Regions from separate parts of the Streptomyces sp. NPDC004561 genome, predicted to be linked through region 3. Evidence: riboswitches for the same ligand, from Rfam matches in the RefSeq annotation. Region 3 holds a riboswitch; each other region holds the start of a gene.

What was found. A riboswitch is a leader RNA that binds a small molecule or an ion and turns the genes downstream of it on or off. The one in region 3 is predicted to bind cobalamin.
Region 1: it holds a riboswitch for cobalamin, as region 3 does, so the genes downstream of both, ACWEN3_RS16220 (HoxN/HupN/NixA family nickel/cobalt transporter) here and ACWEN3_RS26805 (CbtB domain-containing protein) in region 3, are expected to answer to the same signal.
Region 2: it holds a riboswitch for cobalamin, as region 3 does, so the genes downstream of both, ACWEN3_RS04240 (ribonucleoside-diphosphate reductase subunit alpha) here and ACWEN3_RS26805 (CbtB domain-containing protein) in region 3, are expected to answer to the same signal.
Region 4: it holds a riboswitch for cobalamin, as region 3 does, so the genes downstream of both, ACWEN3_RS30735 (cobalamin biosynthesis protein) here and ACWEN3_RS26805 (CbtB domain-containing protein) in region 3, are expected to answer to the same signal.

What each region holds. Positions count from the first base shown of each region.
Region 1 covers NZ_JBSGDB010000103.1:1,100-6,361, reverse strand. Annotated here, with positions in the region: gene ACWEN3_RS16235 (DUF4142 domain-containing protein) at 1-158, shown strand, start outside; gene ACWEN3_RS16230 (glycoside hydrolase family 13 protein) at 172-1,818, opposite strand; gene ACWEN3_RS16225 (ArsR/SmtB family transcription factor) at 1,925-2,275, opposite strand; cobalamin riboswitch at 2,354-2,550, shown strand; gene ACWEN3_RS16220 (HoxN/HupN/NixA family nickel/cobalt transporter) at 2,580-3,698, shown strand; gene ACWEN3_RS16215 (nucleoside hydrolase) at 3,695-4,660, opposite strand; gene ACWEN3_RS16210 (hypothetical protein) at 4,969-5,262, shown strand, end outside.
Region 2 covers NZ_JBSGDB010000018.1:5,080-10,341, forward strand. Annotated here, with positions in the region: gene ACWEN3_RS04240 (ribonucleoside-diphosphate reductase subunit alpha) at 1-2,327, opposite strand, end outside; cobalamin riboswitch at 2,453-2,577, opposite strand; gene ACWEN3_RS04245 (GNAT family N-acetyltransferase) at 2,630-3,136, opposite strand; gene mctP (monocarboxylate uptake permease MctP) at 3,211-4,839, opposite strand; gene ACWEN3_RS04255 (DUF3311 domain-containing protein) at 4,836-5,096, opposite strand; gene ACWEN3_RS04260 (GntR family transcriptional regulator) at 5,219-5,262, opposite strand, start outside.
Region 3 covers NZ_JBSGDB010000233.1:6,651-11,912, reverse strand. Annotated here, with positions in the region: gene ACWEN3_RS26820 (alpha/beta fold hydrolase) at 1-388, opposite strand, end outside; gene ACWEN3_RS26815 (universal stress protein) at 630-1,196, opposite strand; cobalamin riboswitch at 1,438-1,558, shown strand; gene ACWEN3_RS26810 ((2Fe-2S) ferredoxin domain-containing protein) at 1,620-2,018, shown strand; cobalamin riboswitch at 2,153-2,295, shown strand; gene ACWEN3_RS26805 (CbtB domain-containing protein) at 2,331-2,552, shown strand; gene ACWEN3_RS26800 (CbtA family protein) at 2,575-3,327, shown strand; partial or broken gene ACWEN3_RS26795 (phosphotransferase) at 3,429-3,997, opposite strand; gene ACWEN3_RS26790 (effector-associated constant component EACC1) at 4,322-4,666, shown strand; gene ACWEN3_RS26785 (caspase, EACC1-associated type) at 4,653-5,262, shown strand, end outside.
Region 4 covers NZ_JBSGDB010000297.1:2,024-7,285, reverse strand. Annotated here, with positions in the region: gene cobN (cobaltochelatase subunit CobN) at 1-724, opposite strand, end outside; gene ACWEN3_RS30740 (cobyric acid synthase) at 721-2,253, opposite strand; gene ACWEN3_RS30735 (cobalamin biosynthesis protein) at 2,250-3,194, opposite strand; cobalamin riboswitch at 3,295-3,436, opposite strand; gene ACWEN3_RS30730 (hypothetical protein) at 3,589-3,816, opposite strand; gene ACWEN3_RS30725 (anion permease) at 3,854-5,104, opposite strand; gene ACWEN3_RS30720 (lysozyme) at 5,249-5,262, opposite strand, start outside.

The sequences.
Region 1 (5,262 bases), on a different contig from region 3:
AGCTGCCCAACTCGGACCTGACCCCGCCACCCCCGGCCCCCGGTCAGCCGGAGGTGGTGCTCACCCCGCCGCCGAACCCCACGTCCACGCCGGTGGACATCAACGGCCTCACCGGGGGCGGCGGCGCCACCCCGAGCCCCAGCCCGACCGTGGGCTAGTGCGGTCGCGGCACTAGGCGAGCCAGACGGTGGTGTCCGGCGGCAGGACCCCGGTGCCGGGCAGCGGGCCGCTGCTCAGCAGGATCTCGCCCGCCGGCAGGGGCACCGGCTCGGCGGCGAGGCTGGTGACGCAGCGCCACGCGTCGGAGCGGCTGAAGCCGAGGACGCCGGCGGGGGTGTCCGGCGTCCAGCTCAGGGTCTCTCCCGCGAGGAGCTTGCGGCGCAGCCGGAGGGCGGTGCGGTACAGCTCCAGCGTCGAGCCCTCCACCCCGGCCTGCGCCTGGACGGCGTACGACGCGAAGGACGGCGGCTGCGGCAGCCAGGCGGCGCCCGGCCCGAAGCCGTACGACGGTCCGGTCGCCGTCCAGGGCAGCGGCACCCGGCAGCCGTCGCGGCCCTTGCGGACATGGCCGGTCTGCTCCCAGATCGGGTCCTGGAGGACCTCGGTGGGCAGGTCGGCGACCTCGGGGAGGCCGAGTTCCTCGCCCTGGTAGAGGTACGACGACCCGGGCAGCGCCAGCATCAGCAGGGTCGCGGCCCGGGCCCGGCGCAGGCCCGCCCCCGCGTCGACCTCGGGCGCGTGGCCGCCGGACAGCAGCCAGGCACCGGGGTCGGTGCCGGGCGGGAGCATGAGGCGGGAGGCGTGGCGGACGACGTCGTGGTTGGAGAGCACCCAGGTGGCCGAGGCGCCGGCGGCCCGGGCGGTGGCCAGTTCCTCGGTGATGACCCGGCGCAGTTCCGCCGCGTCCCAGTGCGCCTCCAGGTACTCGAAGTTGAAGGCCTGCCCGAGTTCGTCGGGGCGGGCGTACAGGGCGCGGCGGGCGCCCGGCACCCAGGCCTCGGCGACGGCGGAGCGCGGCGGGCGGTAGGCGTCGAAGACCTTGCGCCAGTCCCGGTAGATCTCGTGGACCTCGTCGCGGTCCCAGTAGGGGTGGCTGCCCGGCGCGACGCGCGGCAGGGCCGCCTCGCCGGTGGCGCCGATGCCGCCGACGTCCCGCAGCGGCTCGGTCAGGTCCTTGGCCAGGCCGTGAGCCACGTCGACGCGGAAGCCGTCGACGCCCCGGCCGGACCAGAAGCGCAGGGTGGTGCGGAAGTCGGCGCGGACCTCCTCGTTGTCCCAGTTCAGGTCGGGCTGCTCGGGGGCGAACAGATGCAGGTACCACTCGCCGTCGGGGGTGCGCCGCCAGGCGCTGCCGCCGAAGACGGACTGCCAGTCGGAGGGCGGGAGTTCGCCGCCCGGGCCGCGGCCGGGGCGGAAGACGTAGCGGTCGCGGGCCGGGGAGCCGGGGCCGGCGCGCAGCGCCTCCCGGAACCAGCGGTGCCGGTGCGAGGTGTGGTTGGGGACGATGTCGACGACGACCTTCAGGCCGAACCGGTGGGCCTCGGCGACCAGGGCGTCGAAGTCGTCCAGGGTGCCGAGGCGGGGGTCGACGTCCCGGTGGTCGGCGACGTCGTAGCCGCCGTCGGCGAGTTCCGAGGGGTAGAAGGGGCTGAGCCACAGGGCGTCGACGCCGAGCGCGGCGAGGTGGTTCAGGCGCTGGGTGAGGCCCTTCAGGTCACCGAGGCCGTCGCCGTCGGCGTCGGCGAAGCTGCGCGGATAGACCTGGTAGATCACGGCCTGCCGCCACCAGTCGGGGTTCCTGGACGAGAGGTCTGCCATAAGCGTTCCGTTCGGGCGGTACGACGTTCGCTGGACGTAGGGAATCTGTCCACATCATCCGGAAAGGGAACCTTCGGACACCGGAAGGGGCCTCCCGGCGGAGGGTTCAGGCCCCGCAGTGCTCCAGCAGCCCCCGCAACTCGCCGTCCACCAGCCGGTACCTGACCACCCGGCCCTCCTTCGCGCCCGCCACGGCCCCCGCCGCGCGCAGCAGCCGCAGGGCCTGTGACACGGCGGGGTCGTTCATGCCGGTGGCGACGGCGAGGTCGGAGACGGCGAGGGGGCCGGCGCGGTGGAGCGCGAGGAGCAGGGCGAGCCGGTTGGGGTCGGCGAGGAGGGCGAAGCGGTCGGCCCAGGCGCGTACCCGTCCCGCGTCGCCGATGGCGGCGATCGCCTCGCACACCCGGTGGCCGTCGATGGTGCGACGGCCCGCTCGGTCGGCCGGCACGAGATGCATGGCGTCATCCTGCCAGGCCGTCATGTGATCTTGAATACCTGCGCGGTTGTGCAGCTATGCAGCCGAGGGCCCGGCCCCCTACGGTGGGCGGGCCGTGGTGTTCGGGAAGCCGGTGCGAAACCGGAGCGGCCCTCGCCACTGTGATCGGGGAGTCTTCGTCCCGTCCGGCGTGACCAGCGCCGGGCCACTGGTCGGCCGCAGGGCCTGCCGGGAAGGCAGGGACGGCGGACGCACGACCCGTAAGCCAGGAGACCGGCCGCGGCATCTCACGAAGTGATCCACGAGGTGCTGGAGCGTGAACCGGATGCCCCTGTCCGACCCTGCCCGTACGGCCCCGGCCGCCGCGGCCTCCTTCAAGTGGCGGCGCGAGGACACCCTGAAGACGGCGGGGCTGCTGGCGGTGATCGTCGCCCTGCACGTGGTCGCCCTCGGGATCCTGCTCCTTCTCGTCGTACCCGAGCACTACAGGGTCGGCGCCGACGTCTTCGGCATCGGCCTCGGCGTCACCGCCTACACCCTGGGCATGCGGCACGCGTTCGACGCCGACCACATCGCCGCGATCGACAACACCACCCGCAAGCTGATGGCCGACGGCAAGCGACCGGTGTCGGTGGGCTTCTGGTTCGCGCTCGGGCACTCCAGCGTGGTGGTGGTCCTCGCCCTGCTGATCGCGGGCGGCACCCGGCTCGCCGGCCGGGTGATGGACGAGCACTCCCGGACCCACCAGGTGCTCGGCTTCCTGGGGACGACGGTCTCCGGGACGTTCCTCTACCTCATCGCGGCCCTGAACCTGGTCGCCCTGGTGGGCATCCTGAAGGTCTTCCGCGCGATGCGCGCCGGGTCGTACGACGAGCGGGAACTGGAACAGCACCTGGACTCGCGGGGGTTCATGAACCGGATCCTCGGGCGGCTGACCCGGTCCGTCTCCCGGCCGGGCCAGATGTTCCCGCTCGGCTTCCTCTTCGGGCTCGGCTTCGACACGGCCACCGAGGTCACGCTGATGGTGATGGCCGGCTCGGGCGCTGCGGCGGGGCTGCCCTGGTACGCGGTCCTCTGTCTGCCGCTGCTGTTCGCCGCCGGGATGAGCCTCTTCGACACGCTGGACGGCACGTTCATGAACTTCGCCTACCAGTGGGCGTTCTCCAACCCCGTGCGCAAGGTGTTCTACAACCTCGCCATCACCGGCCTGTCCGTCGCCGTCGCCTTCTTCATCGGCACGATCGAACTGGTCGGCGTGCTGCACGAGAAGTTCGGGCTGACCGACCCGGTCACCGGCTGGGTGGCCGGGCTGAGCCTGGACAGCGCCGGATACCTCATCGTCGGCCTGTTCGTGGTGGTGTGGGCGGCGGCCCTGTCGTACTGGCGGTTCGCCAGGGTGGAGGAGCGCTGGACGGCCCGGGCCGCCGCCTCGGACACCCCCTAGCGTTCCACCGTCTCCAGGTACAGCTTCACGTACCGGTCCACGTCCACGTCCAGCGCGACGTCCACCAGGGGCTGTTCGCGGCGGCCCCCGTGGATCTCGGACTCGCCGGGGCGGGGGCGGCGGTCGACGACGGTCTGGCCGCGGGTGGGGCCGGGGGCGAGGGAGACCTCGACCGGCAGCAGCCGGGTGGTGATGCCCGCCGGGTCGGCGACCGCGCACACGGCGCCCGCGTCGAAGACGCCGCCCGCCTCCTCCGCCTCCGGGGGCTCGCCCTGCGCGGCCGGGCGGTGCGCGAGGAGGTCGCCGGCCAGCCGGGTGCCGGGGTCGGTGCTCGCGCGCAGCCGGTGGACGTCCGCGGCGGGCACCACCACCCGCATGAAGACGTCCAGGCCGTACATCGTGATCGGCACCCCGGCCGTGAGCAGGATCGCCGCCGCCTCCGGGTCGTGCCAGACGTTGAACTCGGCGACGGGCGTGGCGTTACCGGTGGCGACCGCGCCGCCCATGAAGACGATCCGCTCGATGTTGCGGGTCACCTCCGGGTGGGTGCGCAGCAGCAGGGCGATGTTCGTCTGGGGCGCGGTGGGGATCAGCGTCACCGGGCGGGGGGAGGCCAGGATCTCGCGGCGCAGGAGGGTCACGGCGTCCACGTCGGCGGGGGCGCGGGCCGGGGCCGGCAGGCCCAGGTCGCCCATGCCGTCGCTGCCGTGCACATGCCGGGCCGAGCGGGCCGGTTCGATCAGCGGGCGTTCGGCGCCCCGGCCCACCGGGATGTCGGGGGCGCCCGCCCGCTCCAGCACGGTCAGGGTGTTGCGGACCACGCCGTCGACGTCCGTGTTCCCGGCGACACAGGTCACCGCCCTGAGGTCCAGGCCCGGGTGGCGCACCGCGAGCAGCAGGGCCAGGGCGTCGTCGACGCCGGTGTCGCAGTCGATGATCACGGGGATGGGCTGACCGTCCACGGCGGGCTCCTTCGTCGTACCCCTGTACAACCGACTCCCGAACCCTAGATGAGGGTCAGGGCCCGGCGGCCTCGCGGGCGCCGGACGCACACCGCCGGGGTGTGCCGTACGACCGCCCCGTCCGGCGGCCGGTGCGGCAGACCGGGGGACGCGGGCCGGACCAGGGGTTCTCCCCGGCCCGCACCCGGACGACCCGCTCACCCGGACGGCTGGCACCCGGACGGCCCGTCGCGCTGGTGGGCCGGTCGGGGCGGTGGTGGCGTGAGAGGAGGCAACCCCCACCGGCCCGCCGTCCAGGAGGCACCCCGATGTACACCGAGATACGCCCCCACGGCCGCCTCCTGCTGTCCCTCATAGCCACCGGCCTCCTCGCCTTCGGCGGCTGCGCGGCCCTCAGCCTGAAGCAGCCGGCGACCGCGCCGCAGCCCTTCCCCACGATCGACCGGCCGAGCCCGACGCCCAGGACGACCACGCGGAGCGACGGTTCCACGCTCACCGACGAGCAGGCGCAGGCCGCGCTCATCACCCAGACCGACCTCGGCGCCCCCTGGACCGCGACGCGCGGCGCGGCCACCTGGCGGGACGGGCTGCTGAAGGCGGCC
Region 2 (5,262 bases), on a different contig from region 3:
GGGTTTTCCAGGGAGCAGGCGACCGCTTCGGGGTCCGGGGTGGCCTGCACGGGGACGGTGGCTCGGGCCGCGCGGGCGATCCGGGTCGCCGGGCGCGAGCGCAGGTAGTACGTCGTCTTCAGGCCCGACTTCCAGGCGTACGCGTACATCGAGGAGAGCTTGCCGATCGTCGGCGTCTCCAGGAACAGGTTCAGCGACTGCGCCTGGTCCAGGAACGGGGTGCGGGCCGCGGCCATGTCGATCAGGCCGCGCTGCGGGATCTCCCAGGCCGTGCGGTACAGCGTCCGCACGTCCTCCGGGATCCAGGCGAAGCCCTGCACCGAGCCGTTCGAGTCGCGCAGCGCCTCACGGGTGCGCGCGTCCCAGACGCCCAGGTCCTTCAGGTCCTGCACCAGGTAGGAGTTGACCTGGAGGAACTCACCCGACAGCGTCTCGCGCTTGAACAGGTTCGACACCTGCGGCTCGATGCACTCGTAGACACCGGCGATGGAGGCGATGGTGGCCGTCGGGGCGATGGCGAGGAGCAGCGAGTTGCGCATGCCGATCGCCGCGATCCGCTCGCGCAGCGCCGCCCAGCGCTCCGGCCAGGTCAGCTGCGCGCCGTAGTGGTCCGGGTGCAGCACACCGCGCGCGGTACGGGTCTTCTCCCAGGCCGGCAGCGGGCCGTTGTGCTCGGCGAGGTCGGCGGAGGTCTCGTACGCGGCGAGCATGACGCGCTCGGCGATCCGGGTGGACAGCGCCCGGGCCTCGGGCGAGTCGAAGGGCAGGCGCAGCTTGAAGAAGACGTCCTGCAGGCCCATCGCGCCGAGGCCGACCGGCCGCCACCTGGCGTTGGACCGGCCCGCCTGCTCGGTCGGGTAGAAGTTGATGTCGACCACGCGGTCGAGGAAGGTGACGGCCGTGCGGACCGTCGCGTCCAGCCGCTCCCAGTCGATGTCCCCGCCGCTCACGAAGGCGCCGAGGTTGACGGAGCCGAGGTTGCAGACCGCCGTCTCGCCGTCGTTCGTGACCTCCAGGATCTCCGTGCAGAGGTTGGAGGAGTGGATGACGTGGCCCGGCTCGGCCGTCTGGTTGGCGGTGCGGTTGGCGGCGTCCTTGAAGGTCATCCAGCCGTTGCCGGTCTGCGCGAGGGTGCGCATCATGCGGCCGTACAGGTCGCGGGCCGGGAGGGTCTTCTTCGCGAGCCCCTCGCGCTCCGCCTCGCGGTAGGCGGCGTCGAACTCCTCGCCCCACAGGTCGACCAGCCCGGGCACGTCCGAGGGGGAGAACAGCGACCACTTCCCGTCGGCCTCGACCCGGCGCATGAACTCGTCCGGGACCCAGTGCGCGAGGTTCAGGTTGTGCGTACGGCGGGCGTCCTCACCGGTGTTGTCCCGCAGCTCCAGGAACTCCTCGATGTCGGAGTGCCAGGTCTCCAGGTACACCGCGGCCGCGCCCTTGCGCCGGCCGCCCTGGTTCACGGCGGCGACCGAGGCGTCGAGGGTCTTCAGGAACGGCACGATGCCGTTGGAGTGCCCGTTGGTGCCCCGGATCAGCGAACCGCGGCTGCGGATGCGGGAGTACGACAGACCGATGCCGCCGGCGTGCTTGGAGAGGCGGGCGACCTGGTGGTAGCGGTCGTAGAGGGAGTCCAGCTCGTCCAGCGGGGAGTCCAGCAGGTAGCAGGACGACATCTGGGGGTGCCGGGTGCCGGAGTTGAAGAGCGTGGGGGAGGAGGGCAGGTAGTCGAGGCGGCTCATGAGCCCGTAGAGCGCGGCGACCTCGTCGACGGAGCGGACGGTGTCGTCCTCGGCCAGACCGGCGGCGACCCGCAGCATGAAGTGCTGGGGCGTCTCGACGACCCTGCGGGTGATCGGGTGCCGCAGCAGGTAGCGGCTGTGCAGGGTGCGCAGCCCGAAGTAGCCGAAGCGGTCGTCGGCGGCCGGGTCGATCAGCAGGTCCAGCCGCCCGGTGTGCAGCCGCACGAACTCGGCGGTCCGGTCGGCGATCAGGCCCTCCCGGTGGCCGACGGCCACGGACTCGGTGAACGACGTCACGCCCTGCGAGGCGGCCTCGGCGCGGATGGAGACGGTCAGCAGCCGGGCGGCCAACCGGGAGTAGGCGGGGTCCTCGGAGATGAGTCCCGCGGCGGCCTCCGTGGCCAGCTCGCGCAGCTCCGACTCGTCCGCGCGGGCGGACCGGCCGCGCAGCGCGGCGGCGGCGACCCGGCCGGGGTCGGCGTCGGGGAGGTCGGCGGTCAGCTCGGTCAGGGTCCGCAGCAGCGCGGCACCGGGTCCGTCGTTCTCCAGACCTGTGGCTGAAGCCGGTTCGGCTGGCGCGATGGTCACGTGGGGCTCTCCCTCGCTCGGCACGCGGGCCTGGCGGAGGGCAGAGGGCAGTCACGAGCGCACACGGCGTCGCGTCCACCGGCCCACTCCACGAGGCCCGGACGTCTCAGGGCACCCGGACCGGACGGCCGGGTGCGCTGCCGGCAGGTCCTCGGACTTGAACAGGCGTGCGGATGCACGCAAGTACACCGTTGCGGGACAGTTCCGGATTCGCACCGGATTCCCCTGCGGCGACAGCGAGCATGAGCATACATCTAGTGTCGGGCTGTCGTGTCACCCCCAGATGTTGTGTCGCTCCGGCTTCACAGCGTCAACTTGTAGGTGAGGAGCGTGATGTCGTCCAGGTGCGGCACGGGATTCCAGTCCCGCTCGGGAGTGCGAACGAAGCCGAGGCGTTCGTAGAGCCGATGGGCGGTGTGCATGGCGCGCCGGCTCGACAGGACGACGGAGACGCAGCCTTCCGTGGTGCGGGCGCGCTCGACGCAACCTCTGACGAGGGCCTCGCCGACGCCCTTCCCGCGCGCCCCGTGCCCGACGGCCAGGGCGCGGATCTCCGCCTCCCCGGGGCCCGCGATGTCGGCGACGGGGCCGCCGCCGGGGACGAAGGTGACGCCGCCGAGCGGTTCGCCGTCCCGGACCGCCACGAGCACCTCGGCCGCGGCGGCCCGCCGCGCGACGTCCCTCAGCACGGGCAGGTACTCGTCGTCCTCGCCGTAGTCGAGGAGGCCGTCGTCGAGGTAGGCCCGGGCGGTGATCTCACCGAGGGAGCCGTACTCGTCGGGTGTGGCGTGCCGGATCAGGAAGTCCATGGGACCGAGTCTGCTGGAGGAGTACGGCGACGGGCCGCCGGTTTTTCTCCGGCGGCCCGTCGTACGGCGGTGGTTCAGTGACCGGTGCCCGCGGTCGCGGGCGGAAGCTCCACCTGGACACCGGGGTCGCCCGCGTCCGCCGTGTAGTCGTCCGGCCTGGTCTCGTCGACGCCCTCGGGGGCCTTCAGGGCCTTCAGGACGAAGGTGAGGACCACGGTCACCACGACGTTGAGCACGAAGGCCGTGAGGCCGATGTAGCCGATCTCGCCGATGCCCGGGATCTCCTTCGCCGAACCACCGAAGTGCTTCTGGGTCGGCGAGGCGACGCCGTACGCGGCGACCGTGCCGTAGACCATGCCGACCGCCCAGCCGGCGAGCAGGGCCCAGCGGTGGAACCAGCGGGTGAACAGGCCGCCGACCAGGGCCGGGAAGGTCTGCAGGATCCAGATGCCGCCCAGCAGCTGGAAGTTGATGGCGACCGTCTTGTCCATGGTGAGGACGAAGGCCAGCGCGCCCACCTTGACCAGCAGCGACACGAGCTTGGAGACCTGCGCCTCCTGCTTCGGCGTGGCGTCCGGCTTGATGAAGTCCTTGTAGATGTTGCGGGTGAAGAGGTTCGCGGCCGCGATGGACATGATGGCCGCGGGGACCAGGGCGCCGATGCCGATGGCGGCGAACGCCACGCCCGCGAACCAGTCGGGGAACATGTCCTCGAACAGCTGCGGGATCGCCAGCTGACCGTTGGTGACCTTCACCCCGGCCGCGATCGCCATGAAGCCCAGCAGGGCCAGCAGGCCGAGCATGAGGGAGTACAGCGGCAGGAGCGTGGTGTTGCGCCGGATCACCTCACGGCTCTTGGAGGAGAGCGTCGCGGTGATCGAGTGCGGGTACATGAACAGGGCGAGCGCGGAGCCGAGGGCCAGCGTCGCGTACGTCCACTGGCCTGCCGCCGGGGGCGTGAGCGTCCCGCGCGGCTTGCCGGTGGCCGGGTTGACCTGGCTGAACGCGTGGGCCGCCTTGGCGAAGATGTCGTCGAACCCGCCCAGCTTGATCGGGATGTAGATGATCGCCACCGCGATGACGATGTAGATCAGCGCGTCCTTCACGAACGCGATCAGCGCGGGGGCCCGCAGACCCGACGAGTACGTGTAGGCGGCCAGCACGCCGAAGGCGATCAGCAGGGGCAGGTCCTTCACGAACCAGTTGGTGTTGTCCCCGCCGCCGACGCCCATCACGTCCAGCACCGCCTGGATGCCGACGAGCTGCAGCGCGATGTACGGCATCGTCGCGAGGATGCCGGTCAGCGCCACCGCGAGCGACAGGCCCTTGGAGCCGAACCGGCCGCGCACGAAGTCGGAGGTGGTGACGTACCCGTGGCGGTGCGAGACCGACCACAGACGGGGCAGGAAGGTGAAGATCAGCGGGTAGACCAGGATGGTGTACGGCACCGCGAAGAAGCCGGACGCGCCCGCCGCGTAGATCGCCGCGGGTACGGCGACGAAGGTGTACGCCGTGTACAGGTCACCGCCGAGCAGGAACCAGGTGATCCAGGTCCCGAACGACCGTCCGCCCAGGCCCCATTCGTCCAGGGAGTGCTCGTTGTCGGCCCTGCGCCAGCGGGCGGCGAGGAAGCCCATGACCGTGACGGCCAGGAAGAAGAAGATGAAGACGCCGAGCGCGACGCCGTTGACGCCGTTCTTCACTCGGCACCGCCCTTCCGGGCAGCGCGGCCGCGCTGGTCGTGCTGCCACAGCTTGTACGCGAGCATCGTGAGTGCGGTGGAGATCAGCACCCAGGCCATCTGGTACCAGTAGAAGAACGGGATCCCGATGAACGCGGGATCCGTCTTCGCGTACGAGTCGACCCAGAGCATCGCCACGAACGGCGCGACGAGACACACGCCGATGATCACCCGGACCGGTGTCACTAGCGGTGGTCTCACTTCAGGCGTTTCGGACATGCCATGCTCCGTCCCCTCGCTGATCATCTGTGTAACGCGCAGGCAATCTAGGTGACGGGGTCGCGGCAGTGGAAGACCTCGGCCGTATCTCGGTATGTCGATTCGGCGAACGGGTGTGGGTTCTAGTCGGCCGGCCGCTTGAGCCGGGCCACGAACTTGTAGCGGT
Region 3 (5,262 bases):
GCGGAGGCTCCGAGCCCCGGAAGGGCGGCGGCACGCTCAGGCCGGCCACGCCGAGCACCATGTCCGGTCGCAGCAGCGCGGTGTGCCAGGCGACCGGCGCGCCCCAGTCGTGCCCGACGACGTACGCCTTCTCCTCGCCGAGGGCCCGGATCAGCCCGACGACATCGCCGACCAGATGGAGGATGGTGTACGCGTCGACGTGCTCGGGACGGTCACTGAGTCCGTAACCGCGCTGGTCGGGGGCGACCACCCGGAAGCCCGCGTCGGCCAGCGGGCCGAACTGGTGGTGCCAGGAGTGCCAGGACTCGGGGAAGCCGTGCAGGAGCACCACCAGGGGGCCGTCGCCCTGTTCGGCGATGTGCAGCCGAATGCCGTTCACGTCAACCATCCGATGCTCGACCATGCGCACGAGCGTACGCCGACGTGATCTTCGGACGGCGGTACAGGGCGCGCGTGTGCCGCGAACCCGCCCCGTTCGCCACGCAACAGGAGGGCGCCCCGGTGTGTCAGGGGTCGGGGACGCCGCTTGGATCAACTCGCGTATGCGGTGCGGACGTCGGACGGCCGAGGCGTGGGGCAGCCCAGGCGGCCTGAGCAGCCGGAATCGGGTCGCGCCCTCACGGCATCCCTCAGGAGTCGGGCGGCAGGATCTCGAACTCGCGCTCCACATGGCCGGTGTCCAGCCGCAGCCGCCAGATGTTGCGGCGGTGGGCCGCCGCCAGCACGGCCTGGAGCGGGGACGGCGGCACCACGAGGACGGGGCAGGCGGCGTGCGCGAGGCAGTAGCGGCCGACCGACGGCCACAGGGCGCGGTGCAGCCGGCCGCGCCGACCGGCGCCGATCGCGAGGATGTCGTCGTCCCGGTCGGCGGTCCGCACCAGCGCCGGCCCGGGAGTGCCCCGTACGACGAGCGCCTGCCCCGGCACCCCGGGATCCGTGCCGCCGAACACCTCGCACAGCGCCCGGGCGAGCCTCTCCTCGGCCAGCCGCTCCCACTCCCCGACCATGGCGGCCGCGGCCGGGAACCTGCGGGCCGCGAGATCACCCTCAGGCGGCTCCCAGGCCAGCACAGGCCAGAGCTCGGCCCCCCGGCGCCGTGCCTCGCCGGCGGCACGGCCCAGCGCGTGGAGGCTCCCCGGCGACCCGCTGACTCCCACCACGACACGGGCGGCTGAGGGCGGTCTGGACTCTGACATCGCATTCACCGTTCTCCACCCGCCGGCCGAAGGCTGCACAGCCGGCGATCCTCCATGGAACCGCTTCCATCTCACCTCTGTTCCGGGACTTCGAACAGCCCTCGCGCAAAGTCTTGCCGCCCTTCTGACGGCCGCTGCCACGCCGTTGCGCCAGGTGCGCCGGCGTCCTCTCCCGGAGGCGGGCGGGCGTGGGGCGCCGGTGATGGGATGATGATCGGCGACATAAGGCGACGGCGGTCCGAGGAAGCCGGTGTGAATCCGGCGCGGTCCCGCCACTGTGACCGGTCAGCGAGTTCCGGCAGGCCACCGCCCCGACCCGGGCGGGAAGGCGGGGCGAGCGACGATCCGGGAGCCAGGAGACTCACGCGGTCGCCTCCTCGACGAACACCGGGGCGGATCTCCCCGGGAGGGGAGGGGCGTGGCATGCCCGAGAAGCCGGCGCAGGAGACATCAGGCGGGACGGCGGACGAAAGCGGTCCGGTGCCGTGCCGGGTCGTCGTGTGCCGGGACTGCTGCTGCGGCAGTCCCAAGGTGACCGGGGTGGATCACGCGGCGCAGACCGCGCGTCTGCGGGCGGAGGTTCCGGTGCGCGTCTCCGACTGCCTCGACGTGTGCGACCAGGCCAACGTCGTCGTCGTACAGCCGTCCGCCGCGGGACGGGCAGCCGGTGCGCGGCCCGTCTGGCTGGGACTCGTCAACGATCCCGACGCGACCGAGGACATCGCCGCCTGGGTGCGGGCCGGCGGCCCGGGCGTGGCCGCCCTGCCGGACATCCTCGACCTCTACACCTTCACGCCTCCGCGGCGCCGCGCGGACCCCTGAGCCCGTGCGGCCTCCACGGCGTCGCGCGAACGGCGCCCGTTCCAGGCGATGTTGGCGACGCCGGGCGGAGGGGCGGACGTCTGCGTGACAGGTGGGAGAGGAAGATCACGCCGGGCGGACGCCGTCTTGGCCGCGTGCGCGCCACGCGGTACGGTCTGTCCGATATCGACGACGGCGAGACGGAAGCCGGTGGGAATCCGGCACGGTCGCGCCACTGTATGCGGGCACCCGAGGGTGCTCGTGAGTCAGACCCGTGGCCGTCGTCCTGTGCACCACCGAGATGGGACGCGAACTCCCAGAGGAGGTCCTGCCATGGCGCAGACCGTCGCCCGGCCGACAGCCACCACCCCCGCCCTCCCCACCAAGCTGCCGCTGAAGGCGATAGCTCCCTGGGCGGTCTTCTTCGGCATCCTGATGCTGGTCCTGCTGTACTTCGTCGGCGCCGAACAGGGCGCCACCTCCGTGTTCAGCGGCACGGACGTCCATGAGTGGGTGCACGACGCGCGCCACCTGCTCGGCTTCCCCTGCCACTGACGCGAGGGGACAGCGCACGCCCATGAACTCAGCAACCGTACGGAACCTTCTCGTACGGGGGATGCTCGCCGGCCTCGCGGCCGGCGGGCTCGCCCTGATCGTGGCCTATCTCCTCGGAGAGCCGAGCGTCGACAAGGCGATCAGCTTCGAGGAGGCCCACTCCCACGAGCACGAGATGGAAGTCGTCTCCCGCTCCCTGCAGTCCACCGCCGGCCTGGCCACCGGCGTCCTCGTCTACGGGGTCGCGTTCGGCGGTATCGCGGCGCTCGCCTTCTGCTTCGCGCTCGGCCGGGTGGGGCGCTTCGGCCCGCGCGCCACGGCGCTGCTGCTGTCGGGCTGCGCACTGCTCGCCGTGTACGTCGTGCCGTTCCTGAAGTACCCGGCCAACCCGCCGTCGGTCGGCAACCCCGACACCATCGGCAAGCGGACCACCCTGTACTTCCTGATGATGCTGCTCAGCGTCCTGCTGGCGATCGCCGCCACCATCCTGGGCAAGCGCCTGGCGCCCGCTGTGGGCACCTGGTGGGCGACGGTGGCCGCGGTGGCCGCGTTCGTCGTCGTGATCGCTCTGGCCTGCCAGTTCCTGCCGGCCGTCAACGAGGTGCCGAAGCAGTTCCCGGCCACCCTGCTATGGCGGTTCCGGCTCTCCGCACTGGCGATCCAGGCCGTCCTGTGGGGCGGATTCGGCCTGCTCTTCGGCGAGTTGGCGGAGCGGGTGCTGAACCCCCGGCCGAGGAAGACCGCGGCCGGGCGAGCGGTTCCGGCCGCGCGCTGACCCTCCCGGACAACAGAGGGCCCCCGGAATCATCCGGGGGCCTGTGTCGTACTCCGGCTCGTAAGCAGACGGCAGCGGCCCGGGACAGGCGGAACACCCGCTCAGGACGACGCCAGAACACGGTCGAGCGTGTTCCGGCCCGCGCGTCCCCACGTGGGTTGCCCACCGGGCAGGCCGCGCTCCCATGCCTGGCCGATGCCGATGAGGGAGACGGCGCGCAGGACGGCCCATCCGCGCGCACGCCGGATCGTCGCCTCGTCCGCGTGCGCGTATCCGTCGAAGAACCGTGCGGCCGCGCCTCGGGGAAGCAGCAGCCACGCGGCCGCGAGATCCGTCGCCGGATCGCCGGCGCAGAGATCGCCGAAGTCGATCACGCCGGAGAGCGTGCCGTCCGAGACGACGACGTTGGCGGCATGCAGGTCACCGTGAAGCCAGGCAGGCGATCCCGGCCAAGCCGGGGCTGAGACGGCGTCCTCCCAGACCTCACGGATACCGGCGGTCGCTCGGACGGTGCGCCGGTCACCACGGGTACGGGCACCGGGAGCGGCAGACGCGGGGCCAGGACGGGCAACCATCGCTGTTCCTTGCGCAGAAGGGCCGGGGCGCGTGATGTCCGCGGCATGCGCACCGCCAACTCGTCACCGAGCCGCCACAGTCGGTTGTCCCATCCCCTTCGCGGCCGGTTCGAGGATTACCAGGCACTCTACGTGGGAGTTCTGAGGTGCCGAGCGGGTGGCCGCGCTGCACGTTCCGCTCGTTTACGCTGGCCGGACGGGAACTCGTTCGTGTACCACCGGCAGACCAAGAACCTCCTGGTGTCGTACTCGCCGAAGACGCGGTCCCGGGTCTCCCACCAGCCCGCGAGCTGAGTAACTAGAGCCCGCACAACGTCAGTTGTTCGACGACACTCGCGTTTGCCTCCTTCGCTCGGGCGCCGCCTCCTGGAATAATCGTTGGGGTACAGCCGTATGCGCGATGGAGGGCGGGGGCCAAGGTGCCTGGTGGGGACGGCGGCGAGGCGGTGGAGATCCGGAGCGGGCATCCGGACGATCTCGACGCCGTGTACGACGAGTTGCGTGGGGTGACCGGACTCCGCGTGCGGGGCGTGCCGGTTGCGGCGGCCCCCGGCGAACAGGGCTCCGTGCTGGAGTTCGTCACGGTCGCCTGTTCCGGTGGGGCGATCACCATCCTGTTCCAGATCGTCAAGACGCTCGTCGAATCCCGGGGGTCCGGGATCACGCTGACGTTCCGCCGCGGCGAGGACCGCCTGGAGGTCACCGCGAAGAACGTCGAAGAGGTCCTGCCCCTGCTCGAGAAACTCTTCGATGACGAGGGGTGATCGCTCCCGTTCGCGGGCAATCCTGATCGGTACCTCCCACTACCGTGACCTGGCGATCAGACCGCTGCCCGCCGACACCTGCGTCAGCGCCATGGTGGACCTGCTGACCGGCGACCTGTGTGGCTGGCCACGCGACCGCATCACGGCGCTGGAGGACATGGACAGCCCGCGGGACGCCGTGATGGAACTCGTCGCGCAGGTACGGGACGTGACCGATGTCCTGCTGGTCTACTACGTGGGCCACGGAATGCGCACCCGAGCAGGACAGTTGGCGCTCGCCCTGACCGGTACCTCCTCGGATCCGGAGGTGCTCCCGGACTCGGCGCTGCTCTACCCGCGGTTGCTCGAGGTCCTGCGCGGATCGCCGGCCGCCACCAAGCTGGTGGTCCTGGACTGTTGCCATGCCGAGCTCGGCCTGGACGCCGACTTCCACTTCCAGTCAGGGGCCACCGATCTGACGGACCTCTGGCCGGTCGACGGGCTGTATTTCGTGGGCGCCAGTTCGCGCTACGAGAAGGCCAAGTCCCCTCTGGGTGGTCGGCTGACGCACTTCACCCACACCCTGATCGACGTGGTGGGGACCGGGATCCCAGGTA
Region 4 (5,262 bases), on a different contig from region 3:
GGTCGGCGAGCGCGCCGATGTCCCAGGACTCCTCGTCGCCGCCCGCGGAGGCCCGCGAGGCGTGCGTGCCGCCGGCCGCGAGCACGGTCGCGACCAGCGCGTCGGCCCGCCCCAGCAGCTCGTACAGCCCGGCGTCCGCGCCGCGCAGCGAACCGCAGTAGACGGGAAGGGCGTTGGCGCCCCGCGCCTCGATCGCCTCGCACAGGGTGTCCACGAAGGCGGTGTTGCCGCTCAGCTCGTGCGCCCGGTAGAAGAGCACGCCCACGGTCGGCCGCCCGTCCACGGGCACCCGGTCGCCACGGACGCCGTACTCCGGCATCTTCCGCGGCTCCTCGAAGCCCTCGCCGGTCAGCAGCACGGTGTCCGACAGGAACCGGGACAGCTCCAGCAGGTTGGCCGGACCGCCCTCGACCAGGTACGTCAGCGCCTCCGCCACCACACCGGCGGGCACGGTCGACGCGGCCATCAGCTCGGCGTCCGGCACGGCCTCACCGCCCAGCAGCACGGCCGGGATCCCGGAGGCCCTCAGCGCGGCGAGGCCGTCCTCCCAGGCGCGCCTGCCACCGAGCAGCCGTACGACGGCGAGGTCCGCGCCGTCGAGCAGGCCCGGCAGCTCCCCCGCGACGTCGACCCGGGTGGGGTTGCCGATGCGGTAGTCCGCGCCGGAGGCCCGGGCCGCCAGCAGATCCGTGTCGGCGGTCGACAACAACAACACTGTGCTCATGCGGGCGCTCCCGGTGGAATGAAAGGCAGTCCTTGCGGCGCGCCCGACTCGATGAGCCGCCACAGCGCGTCCGTGTCCGCGTGCTGTTCGATCAGGTCGCCGAGCCGGTCGAGCTGCTCCTCGCGCAGCGCGGCGAAGGTGGTGTCCGGCGCGGGCACGAAGCGGCGGCCCGCGGCGGCGGCCACCTCGCGCAGAAACGCCCGCCGGAAGCCGTCCGACTCCAGCGCGCCGTGCCAGTGGGTGCCCCAGGTCCGGCCGACCCGGCAGCCGTCCAGGCTGCGCCCGTGGCCGTCGGAGATGAACGCCTCGCCGCCCTCGACCGTCGCCACCCCGTGGTGGATCTCGTACCCCTCGACGCGCTCGCCCAGGGCCTCGCCGGCCGGCCGGGTGAGGGTCTTCTCCCGGGCGAACCGCACCCGAACGGGCAGCACGCCGAGCCCGGGGACCGCGCCGGCGCGCGACTCGACCTCGTCCTCGATGTGCTCGCCGAGGATCTGGAAGCCGCCGCAGACGCCGAGGACCGGGCGCCCCTCGGCGGCCCTGCGGACCAGGGCGTCCGCGAGCCCGCGCGCCCTCAGCCACTCCAGCGCCCGGACCGTGCCCCGGGTCCCGGGAACGACGACCAGGTCCGCGTCGGCCAGCTCCTCCGGCCGGTCCACGAACCGCACCACGACCCCGGGTTCGGCGGCCAGCGCGTCGACGTCCGTGAAATTGGACATCAGCGGGACCGCGCACACGGCGACCCGCAGCACGTCCTCGCCGACGGGCGGGGCCACGGTGGACTCGCGCACGGTCCCGCGCAGGGAGACGCGCAGGCCGTCCTCCTCGTCGATGCCGAGCCCGTGCCGGAACGGCAGCACGCCGTAGGAGCGCCGTCCGGTGAGGCCGTGCAGCATGTCGAGGCCCGGCTCAAGGAGCGAGACGTCGCCGCGGAACTTGTTCACCAGGAACCCGGCGACCAGCTCCTGGTCCTCGGGCGAGAGCAGGGCGACCGTGCCGAAGAAGGACGCGAAGACGCCCCCGCGGTCGATGTCCCCCACCACCAGCACGGGCAGCCGCGCACCCCGCGCGATCCCCATGTTCACGATGTCGGTCCGGCGCAGATTGATCTCCGCCGGGCTGCCCGCCCCCTCACAGATCACCGCGTCATACGTGCCCCGCAACTCGGCCAGGCAGTCCAGGACCGTGCCGAGCAGGCGCTGCTGCCGCCCGCCGTGGTACCCGCGCGCGCTCAGCTCGCCCACGGGCTTGCCGAGCAGCACCACCTGGCTGCTCTGCTCCCCGCCCGGCTTGAGCAGCACCGGGTTCATCAGCGCGGTCGGCTCGATCCGGCACGCCTGGGCCTGCATGGCCTGGGCCCGCCCGATCTCCGCCCCCTCGCGGGTCACGAAGGAGTTGAGGGACATGTTCTGCGCCTTGAACGGCGCGACCTTCACGCCCTGGCGCACCAGCCACCGGCAGATCCCGGCCGTCACGACGCTCTTGCCGGCGTCGGAGGTGGTGCCGGCGACGAGGAGACCACCGTTCACTTCACACGTCCCTTCACGAGTCGGCGCGCGGCGACGGTGACGCCGAGCGCGAGCAGGCCGACGCGGCGGGAGAGCCGTACGGCCCGGTCGACGTCGGTGGCCCTGACGGCCCGTCCGGTGGCGCCGTTCAGCACGGGGCGGTGTTCGACACGGCCGCCGTAGGACAGGGTTCCGCCGAGGCGCACGCCGAGGGCGCCCGCGAAGGAGGCTTCGACGGGCCCGGCGTTGGGGCTCGGGTGCCGTGCCGCGTCCGCCCGCCACGCCCGTACGGCGCCCCGCGGATCGGGACCGGCCAGGGCGGCGAGTACGGCGGTCAGCCTGGCCCCCGGCCAGCCGGCGAGGTCGTCGAGGCGGGCCGAGGCCCAGCCGTAGCGGCGGTGGCGGGGGGACCGGTGACCGACCATCGCGTCGAGGGTGTTGACGGCCCGGAACCCGAGCAGCCCCGGCACTCCGGCCACGGCGCCCCACACCAGGGCGCCCACCACGGCGTCGGAGGTGTTCTCGGCGACGGACTCGACCACGGCCCGGGCGATGCCGTCGGCGTCCAGGGCCTGCGGGTCCCGGCCGCACAGGTGGGGCAGCCGGGCCCGTGCCGCCTCGACGTCCCCGGCCTGAAGGGCCCGCCCGACGGTCCGCGCCTCCCGGGCGAGGGAGGTGCCGCCGACGACGGCCCAGGTGGCGGCCGCGGTCAGCGCGACCGTGACGGCGGGGGAGGGGCGTACGGAGCGTGCGGCGACCGCGCCGAGCGCGACGGCGCCACCGGCGCACACGACGGTGTGCAGGGCGCCCCAGCCGCGGTGGTCGTGCCACAACGCGCGTTCCACGGCAGCGGCCGCCCGCCCGAACACGGCGACCGGATGCCCGTGGCGGGGATCGCCGAGGAGCAGGTCACCGAGGAGGCCGGCGGCGGCGCCGTACGCGTATGTGCGATCGGCACCCATCGGCTCAGCCGGCCGTGGGCACAGGAGCGGTCCTGGTACTGGTCCTTCGGCAGCCGAGCATCACGACACGTGTCCTCACTCAGGGTGTCCACGCCCTGGTTCGACGAGATCCGGCGGTGAGAGTTCCTGGCTTCCGGGGTGTTCTTCCCCGGTGACAGTGGCGGGACCGCGCCGGATTCGCACCGGCTTCCTCTCCTGCCGCCGTAGATGGCCTGGGCAGTCCACCACGCGCCCGGAACGGCCGTCAACCTGCCGTTGACCTGCGAGGGGAGAGTGTGCCGATCCCCACACCGTGGGACTGCCGGATACGCGAGAGGCTCCCCTCCACACCAGGTGGAGGGGAGCCTCTCGGGGTTTTCCGGGGTGCCGGGTCAGCCTCGGCCCTGATCCTCGGTCAGGCCTTGACCACGATCAGGTAGAAGCCGTACGCCACCGCCGCCGCGCAGGCCGCGAAGCAGACGTAGGCGCCGGTGACGGCGAGGGCGGCGGAGTCGCCCTGGGCCGCGGCCTGCTCGCGCCGGGCCAGGCCCCTGATGCCGAGGGTGAACAGGGCCACCAGGCCCACGGTGGCCACGAGGCTGACGCCGAAGACGGAGCCGATGGCCGCCCAGTCGATCTTCATGGGGATGCTTCCTTAGTAACCGGAGGAGTGACCGGGGTCAGACGGTGGCGGCCGGGGGAACGGCGGGGGCCGGTTCGGCGGCCGGGGCGGCGATCGTGGCCGTCAGGTCGCCGGTGACCGTGCCCACCGGGGGCGGGGTCACCGCGGCGATGGCGGCGGTCACCACGCCGGCCGGCTCCGCGGTCTCGTCGACGGCGTTGACGTTGGTGTGGTCGATGACCTCGCGGCGGGACAGCTTCCAGATCGTGGCGCTCGCGGCGACCAGGAAGACGGCGACGACCGCGGTGCCCCAGCCACCCAGGGCCGTGACGGACTCGGCGCCCGCGCCGACCAGAGCGGCGGCCGGCAGGGTGAGCACCCAGGCGACGGTCATGCGGGTCGCGGTGGACCAGCGGACCACTCCGCCCTTGCGGCCCAGGCCCGCACCCATCACCGAGCCGGAGACGACGTGGGTGGTCGAGAGGGAGAAGCCGAGGTGGGAGGAGGCCAGGATGGCCGTCGCGGCGCTGGTCTGGGCGGCGAAGCCCTGGCGCGGCTCCAGGTCGGTCAGGCCCTTGCCCATGGTGCGGATGATGCGCCAGCCGCCGATGTAGGTGCCGAGCGCGATGGCCAGGCCCGCGGAGAGGATCACCCAGGTGGGAGGGTTGGAGTCGGGGGCGATGGAACCGCCCGCGATCAGCGCGAGGGTGATGACGCCCATCGTCTTCTGCGCGTCGTTGGTGCCGTGCGCGAGGGAGACCAGGCCGGCGGAGGCGATCTGGCCGGCGCGGTAGCCCTTGCGGGTGGCCTCGCCCTCGGCCTTGCCGCCGACGCCGTAGGAGAACCGGGTGGCCAGCATCGAGGCGATGCCCGCCACCACGGGCGCGGCGACCGCCGGGAGCAGCACCTTGGTGACCAGCACGTCACCGTGCACGGCGCCGAAGCCCGCGGAGGCGACGGTGGCGCCGATCAGACCGCCCATCAGGGCGTGGGAGGAGCTGGAGGGCAGACCCACCAGCCACGTCACCAGGTTCCAGAGGATCGCGCCGACCAGTGCGGCGAAGATGACCTCGGGACGGATGCCGGCCTCGTCGACGAGGCCTTTGGAGATCGTGTTCGCGACCTCCACGGAGAGGAAGGCGCCCACCAGATTGAGGGCGGCGGACATGGTCACCGCGATCCTGGGCTTCAGGGCGCCTGTCGAGATGGTGGTGGCCATCGCGTTCGCGGTGTCGTGGAAACCGTTCGTGAAATCAAACGCGAGTGCGGTTACCACCACAATCGCGAGGATCAGCGAGAAGCTTTCCATTTACCCAGGCAATCGTTCGAGGTCGTTGGCTGGTTGAACGTAGGCAACCTGGGTGAACGGAAGATGAACTGAGTCGGGCATCGGGGTGTCCTTGACGAGGGACGGGGATTCCGTTCGCCGTCGTCGGCCCAAGCGTGCCTTGGGCTACCAACCCCGGG